2 regions of the Paenibacillus sp. LK1 genome follow, and region 2 is predicted to be linked to the other one. Evidence: riboswitches for the same ligand, from Rfam matches in the RefSeq annotation. Region 2 holds a riboswitch; the other holds the start of a gene.
What was found. Region 2 has a riboswitch for glycine ahead of gcvT (glycine cleavage system aminomethyltransferase GcvT). Riboswitches for the same ligand answer to the same signal wherever they lie in the genome.
Positions count from the first base shown of each region.

Region 1 (3,392 bases), on a different contig from region 2:
CCCTACAAGCTTTGATCAGCTCAGGGGCATTTATTACCGGCCCGGCAGTTGCAGGAGTGATGCTGATATATTTATCTCCGGCAGCAGCCATTTATGCCAATGCGGTTTCCTTTGCTGCTTCTGCGTTGATTCTAATGTTTCTTCCCAAACTGGGCTTTGGAGAACAGAATATAGGGACGGGAAGCAGACTGACACCTCGGATGATTGCCCAGGATTGGAGAGCTGTACTGAGCTTCAGCCGAAAGTCGGGCTACGTTGTCGGTATATATGCCCTGTTCCAGATTATTCTGGTGGTCGGCATGTCGCTGGATGCTCAGGAAGTGGTGTTTATCCGTCAGGTGATGAACCTGCCTGAATCACAGTACGGAGCATTAATGAGTATCACCGGAATCGGTTATTTGGCAGGTTCCATGCTGGTTTGGATGTTCGCCAAACATTTGCCGGTCCGTCACATGATGGGTGGCGGTGTACTTCTGGTTGCGCTTGGTTATTTCCTGTTCGCCCGTTCATTCTCGTTTGAACTGGCGGCTGTTGCCTTTATTCTGCTCGGTCTGTGCTCCGCACTGGCGAATACCGGCCTGGTTACCTTTTATCAAAATAATATCCCTGTCGATCTGATGGGGCGAATGAGTAGTGTACTTGGACTTGTGTTAAGTGTGTTGCAGGTGGCTTCCATTTTGATTGCAGGGGTAATAGCAGAGCAGTTGTCGCTTCGTATGGTATATACAGTTGTATCTGGGGTCATGCTGTTAGCTGCGTTGGGATTGTGGGTGACGAGCATGTTTCCTTCCCGAAGCAGGTATTACGATGAACCGGCGAAGCCCAAGGCGATGGTGGGGTGACAGGCAGAAATACGGCAATTCTAGTACAGAATAAAGGTTGCCTGAATACCCGAACCGTTCAGTGGAACATAACATAAATAGTATTAAACACAGATATTGGCTAATAGAAAATGAACAATGTATGCGCTTTCGAGATGAAACGCATTAACACATTCATGTGATGAAAGTTTACAGTTTGTTCGTTTATCTTGTGTATAAAATGGAAAAAAGCAATTATTCGCAAAGAAATCGTTAAGTTTGTTGACACTGATCTTCCGGTCGATTAATCTTAATGAGAAAGTATTAAAAACTTCAATTATCGTTCTGGTACAAGATCAGAATGGTTCCATACAGCGAATGATAGCGAGCGGGAGAGACCTGAGCATGTCGAGTAAAATGGCAGCTGTCGGGCACCGAAGGAGCAAGCTGCTACGCACCCGGCGCAGCGGTTAATCTCTCAGGTAAATGTACCATCGTTGGACGCAACTCTGGAGAGTGCGCGAACTGCGCCACCCAAGGGGTATATGGTCAAGCAGCACGGTGTGCAGGGTGACATCACCTGTGAATACAGGAATGCATCGATTCGCCGCGCTGCTTATCATGAAACTCTCAGGTATCGAGGACAGAGAGAGGGCCTAGGGCCTCTCTCTGTCCTTTTCTCATGTCATCATTCAGTAATAAAGGAACATTATGGGTGTACGTCTGGATGAAAATGACGATTATAAATGGAGGGTTTGCGATGCGTTTTAAAGACGTTTTTTCAATTATTGGTCCGTCCATGACAGGTCCATCAAGTTCACATACGGCTGGAGCGGCAAGATTGGGGCGAATTGCCCGTCAGTGGCTGGGATGCACGCCTGAACGCGCTCGATTAACTCTATACGGCTCGTTTGCTGATACGTATCAGGGGCATGGTACGGATCTTGCGTTGATCGGTGGCCTGCTTGATTATGTGACTGATGATCCACGTATACCGGATGCAGAACAATATGCAGAGGAAGCGGGTATGGAGGTAGAGTTTTTCACAAGCGGCCTGCCTGCTCCTCATCCGAATACGGTCAAGATTGAACTCTGGCATGGAGACCGTCAATGCTCACTAATCGGTGCTTCCATTGGCGGAGGTAGTGTATCGGTGCATGCATTGAATGATTTTCGTGTACAGATCAGCGGAGAGTTCCCCACACTTGTACTGCGCCATTCGGACAAAGCAGGGGTGCTCGCTTCGGTAACCTCCACCATCAGTTCGTCCGGGGTGAACATCGGGTACATGCAAGTGGATCGGAAAGCCCGGGATGGTGAAGCACTGACAGCGATGGAGATGGATGGTGTGCCGAATCCTGAGATGTTGAACCGTCTGCGGTCGCTGGATCATATGCTGGACATTCGCGTGATTGATTTGAAGAGAGGGGTCGAGCCGGATGCGGTTTAAACATCTACATGAACTGAATACCATCTGTACAGCAGAGTCCAAGACCATTGCCGAGCTGATGATCGAAGAGCAGGTTCAGGAGACGAATATCCCGGAAGTGGATGTTGTGCGGCAGATGTCGGATTACTATCAGGTGATGAAGGAAGCTGTACACAAAGGGCTAACAGAAGATACAACATCACGCAGCGGCTTGACTGGCGGAGACGGCAAAAAAATGGCTGAGTACATTCGTAAAGGCGAGACTTGTTCTGGAGATGCCTCTGCACTGGCCATGGCGTATGCCCTTTGTGTATCGGAAGTGAATGCCTCGATGGGCCGGATTGTAGCCACACCGACAGCTGGCTCCTGCGGCATCATTCCGGGTGTATTTATCAGCTCCCAGGAGCGTTTTGGCTGGAGTGACGAGCATCTGGTGAACGGTCTGTTCTGTGCGGGAGCGATCGGTTATGTCATTGCCAACAACTCATTTATCTCAGGTGCCGAGGGTGGCTGTCAGGCTGAAGTGGGTTCTGCCATCGGTATGGCCGCTGGAGCCATGGTGGAGCTGCGTGGAGGGACGCCGGAGCAAGTGGTTCATGCAGTTGGCCTCGCGTTAAAAAATACACTAGGGCTCATCTGCGATCCTGTCGCAGGCCTCGTGGAAATCCCTTGCATCGTCCGTAACGGACTGGGTGCCGTAACTGCGCTGGCTGCCGCCGACATGGCGCTGGCTGGGGTACGAAGTGCCATTCCTTCTGACGAAGTCATTGATGTCATGCTGGAAGTGGGCAGTGCGATGCCGAGCAGGCACCGTGAAACGGCCCAAGGTGGGCTTGCCCAAACACCGACAGGACGGAAAATGATGGAGAAGCTTGCTAAACCGAAGGCGAAGCGTGCGGAGCCTGAGACTGAAGCTGAGTCTCCTGCTGAAAATGAACCAGAAGCCAAGGCATAACGCCTTTGGCCTGAAATCAATTTTAACTTGGTGTGCCTTTAAAAATAAAAAAAGGTGATGAGCTCCCATCTTGATACGAAAAGCCGATACGAATTCTTCCTGGTGAAGAAGCGTATCGGCTTTTTTGCTTTTGCCCACAAAGAAAATAGGTATTGACGTTTATATATCGATTAGATATATTATTAACTGTCATATATCAATACGATAT
Region 1 covers NZ_PEII01000014.1:51,011-54,402, reverse strand. The annotation lists gene CS562_RS26175 (MFS transporter) at 1-842, shown strand, start outside; glycine riboswitch at 1,180-1,303, shown strand; glycine riboswitch at 1,308-1,449, shown strand; gene sdaAB (L-serine ammonia-lyase, iron-sulfur-dependent subunit beta) at 1,561-2,250, shown strand; gene sdaAA (L-serine ammonia-lyase, iron-sulfur-dependent, subunit alpha) at 2,240-3,184, shown strand.
Region 1: linked by a shared signal. The riboswitch ahead of sdaAB (L-serine ammonia-lyase, iron-sulfur-dependent subunit beta) and the one ahead of gcvT (glycine cleavage system aminomethyltransferase GcvT) in region 2 are both predicted to bind glycine.

Region 2 (3,392 bases):
AGGCCGTGAGCATAAGCTTGCAATACCTGACGGGATTCAGGGTGCACGGTGCGTGACACAATCAGTTGTTTGCGGCGGGTTGCCGCTGCGGCCAGATTGCCTGCTTCCGCAAATGCAGTCGCACCATCGTACATACTGGCATTGGCTACAGCCATACCTGTCAACTCACAGATATAGGATTGAAACTCGAAAATCGCCTGCAATTCTCCTTGGCTGATCTCGGGTTGATAAGGTGTATAGGCGGTATAGAACTCGGAACGGGAGATGACATGATTAATGACGGAAGGTACGTGGTGATCATAAATACCTGCACCCAGGAAACTGGCGTGTGTCTCGAAGTTGGCATTCGCTGCCGCTTGCTTCGACATATGACGTGTCAGTGCATATTCATCGAGTTTGGAGGAAACAGGCAGTTCACCCTGATAGCGAATCTCCTGTGGAATGTCATGGAACAGATCTTCAATCGTTTCCACGCCGATGGTTGCCAACATGGCACTCTGATCCTGCTCGGTCATGGGAATGTAGCGATGCTTGCTCATGCTTGATCAGCTCCTTGAGTAGGTGTCTTTGGCGCACGTGTCCGTTTATGAAAAGGGGTCTTCACGACCTCGGCTTTTAGTTTCTTGCCACGAATCTCAATCTCCAGCGGGGTACCCAGTGCAGCATATTTGCTGTCGATCAAGGCCAGCCCCAGATTACGTTTCAACGTAGGCGACTGAGTCCCTGTGGTCACTTCACCAATCTGCACACCTTCGGCGTAAATGGGATAATGAGGGCGAGGAATGCCGCGCTCCAGTACTTCGATCCCGACCAGCTTGCGGGCAGGTCCATCATTTTTTTGCTGCAACAAGGCTTCATGTCCGATAAACGGTCCTGCATTTAACTTCACAAACATGCCAACGCCAGCCTCCAGCGGTGAGATAGTTGCAGACAATTCCTGTCCATACAGGGGCAGCTTGGCTTCAAAGCGCAGCGTATCCCGGGCACCCAGTCCTGTGGGAACAAGTCCGTGAGCTTCTCCGGCTTGCATCAATCCGTTCCAGACCGCAGCGGCTTGTTCCGCAGGAACGTAGAGCTCAAAGCCATCTTCACCCGTATATCCGGTACGGGATAACAGCAATGTAACGCCGCATACCTTCGCATTTGCCACAAAGCGGAAAGGCTCAATCGAAGACACATCCGTGTCTGTCACCGTTCTGAGAATATCTACTGCCAGCGGACCTTGCAGAGCAAGTAGCGCTGTTTGATCCGAATCATTGGTCATCGTTACGCCAGGCATCATGTGCTGTTGCAGCCATGCCCAGTCCTTATCGATGTTGGAGGCGTTAACCACCAGCATATATTGCTGGTCTTTCAGTTTATAAATCAGCAGATCATCGACCACGCCACCATCCGGATAACACATTAACGTATATTGGGCCTGATCGGTAACGAGTGTTGTTACATCATTAGTGGTCATGTGCTGTAAAAAAGCTTCTGCGTGTTCACCTTGTACGGTGAATTCGCCCATGTGGGATACATCAAATAATCCAGCACGTTCTCGCACCGCTTCATGCTCTTTCTGAATTCCGCTGAATTGTACCGGGAGCTCCCAGCCACCAAAATCAATGCATCGTACGCCTTCATATTGCTGATAGAGTGGAAAGAGTGGGGTTCTAAGCAAATCGGACATCCAATCACCTCGTCATGGGCCGTCAACCGGCCGAGTGTATAACCATGGATCAATGAATCTGGCATCATATTTTATTATAAAAGTAAGGTAAGGACGCGATAGGCAGCGCCGCTCTATAACCTGTTTTCGTTTTTTTGGGAAAAAGGAAAAGGACAGGCCAAAGAATCGGCATGCCAGAAGCACGCTGTATTCTTAGGCTCTGTCCTTGGTACCTGAGAGTTACCCCGCCGCATGATGCAGCAGGTTTCCCCTTGGGTGATCATAACGCCCACACAGGGCGATTAGATGCTCTCCAGAGTTGCGTCCCGTAAAAGTCCTTTTGCCTGAGAGATTCACCTCCGCTTGTCGGTGGTTTACTCCTTCGGCGTTACCGCATGTACACCCTGATTCGGGTGTCAAGGGTAATCTCTCCCTTTACATTCATCCGCGGGTATTGCATAGACCAATTAAACACATTTACTACTCTCATTAAAGCCTGAATCGACTATTGATGTCAAGAACGATATCATAGAAATGAATAAAAAAGCCGAATGATATTTTTAATTCGTTTCATAACGTTCGTCTATTTATAAAGAGTGCGCTTACTTTTCTAATATTCACCATTATATGTAGGGAGAGTGCATTTGAGTTACAGGTATATAAGGAAGAAAAACAAATAAATTGTGAGGTATCTTGACATTTGAATCGAAAATATCATACGCTATGTTCTGGGAAAAAGGTTAAGGTCAAAGAAACGCATGCACTCATTAATGAAAAGCGAGGCGGATATCGATGAGCGAATTGAAAAGTGATTTCCTGTACAGTGAAGAGCACGAATGGGTGCAGACCGTAGGGGAGGATACCGTACGTATTGGTATTACCGAGTTCGCGCAGCATCAGCTGGGTGACATTGTGTTTGTGGAATTGCCTGACCTGGAATCGGATGTAAAAGCGGAAGACGGCATTGGAACGATTGAATCCGTCAAAACCGTTTCGGATTTGTTTTCTCCTGTCAGTGGAACGATTATTGCTGTGAATGATGCATTGCAGGATTCCCCGGAGCTGGTTAACAACTCTCCATATGAGGAAGGCTGGATGATCGAGATTCGTGTTGAGGGCGACCTGACAGCAGCACTTTCCACGTTGATGAACGCGGATGCGTATCGTAAACATACGGAATAATATTAAGGTACAATTCACCGATTGGATAGAGAGTTTTAGCTTGATGCAAAAGTTTTTTTAAGGTAATAAAATGAATCGATGATTATAGATCCGAATGGTGATATTACTTATTCGGAGAATACTTAGGCGCAATTGCCTCATCTGAATCAGGATGAGGTCATTGCGCTTTTTCGTTGTTACTCGATGAATTAGACTAATTAGATGAAATAAATATCAATCTAACATGTTTCATCATCATTTCTAAATGAGGTAGGAACAGCTCATTTAAATAGAATAAATTTACAATTTCATTTGTCATTAAAATGGGGCAATTCGTGGGTATGATACATGAAAGGGAATAACAGGTTTCGATCAATATACGGGTTTAAATATGGAACAATCCTTTAAATTTAAATCTTGTCATCAACGTTCATGACGGAAGTAGGTTTTCATTTCGTTGTAGAAGATACCGTTTTCATTTACGATATGGTTGTAAATTAAGATTTATTGCAGATTTGTACCTTCGTTCGTCTGGATCATCGTTGTCAAAATTCAGTGGAATCAAGGTTTAATATGTTGA
Region 2 covers NZ_PEII01000006.1:94,162-97,553, forward strand. The annotation lists gene gcvPA (aminomethyl-transferring glycine dehydrogenase subunit GcvPA) at 1-539, opposite strand, end outside; gene gcvT (glycine cleavage system aminomethyltransferase GcvT) at 536-1,672, opposite strand; glycine riboswitch at 1,870-1,970, opposite strand; glycine riboswitch at 1,974-2,096, opposite strand; gene gcvH (glycine cleavage system protein GcvH) at 2,444-2,833, shown strand.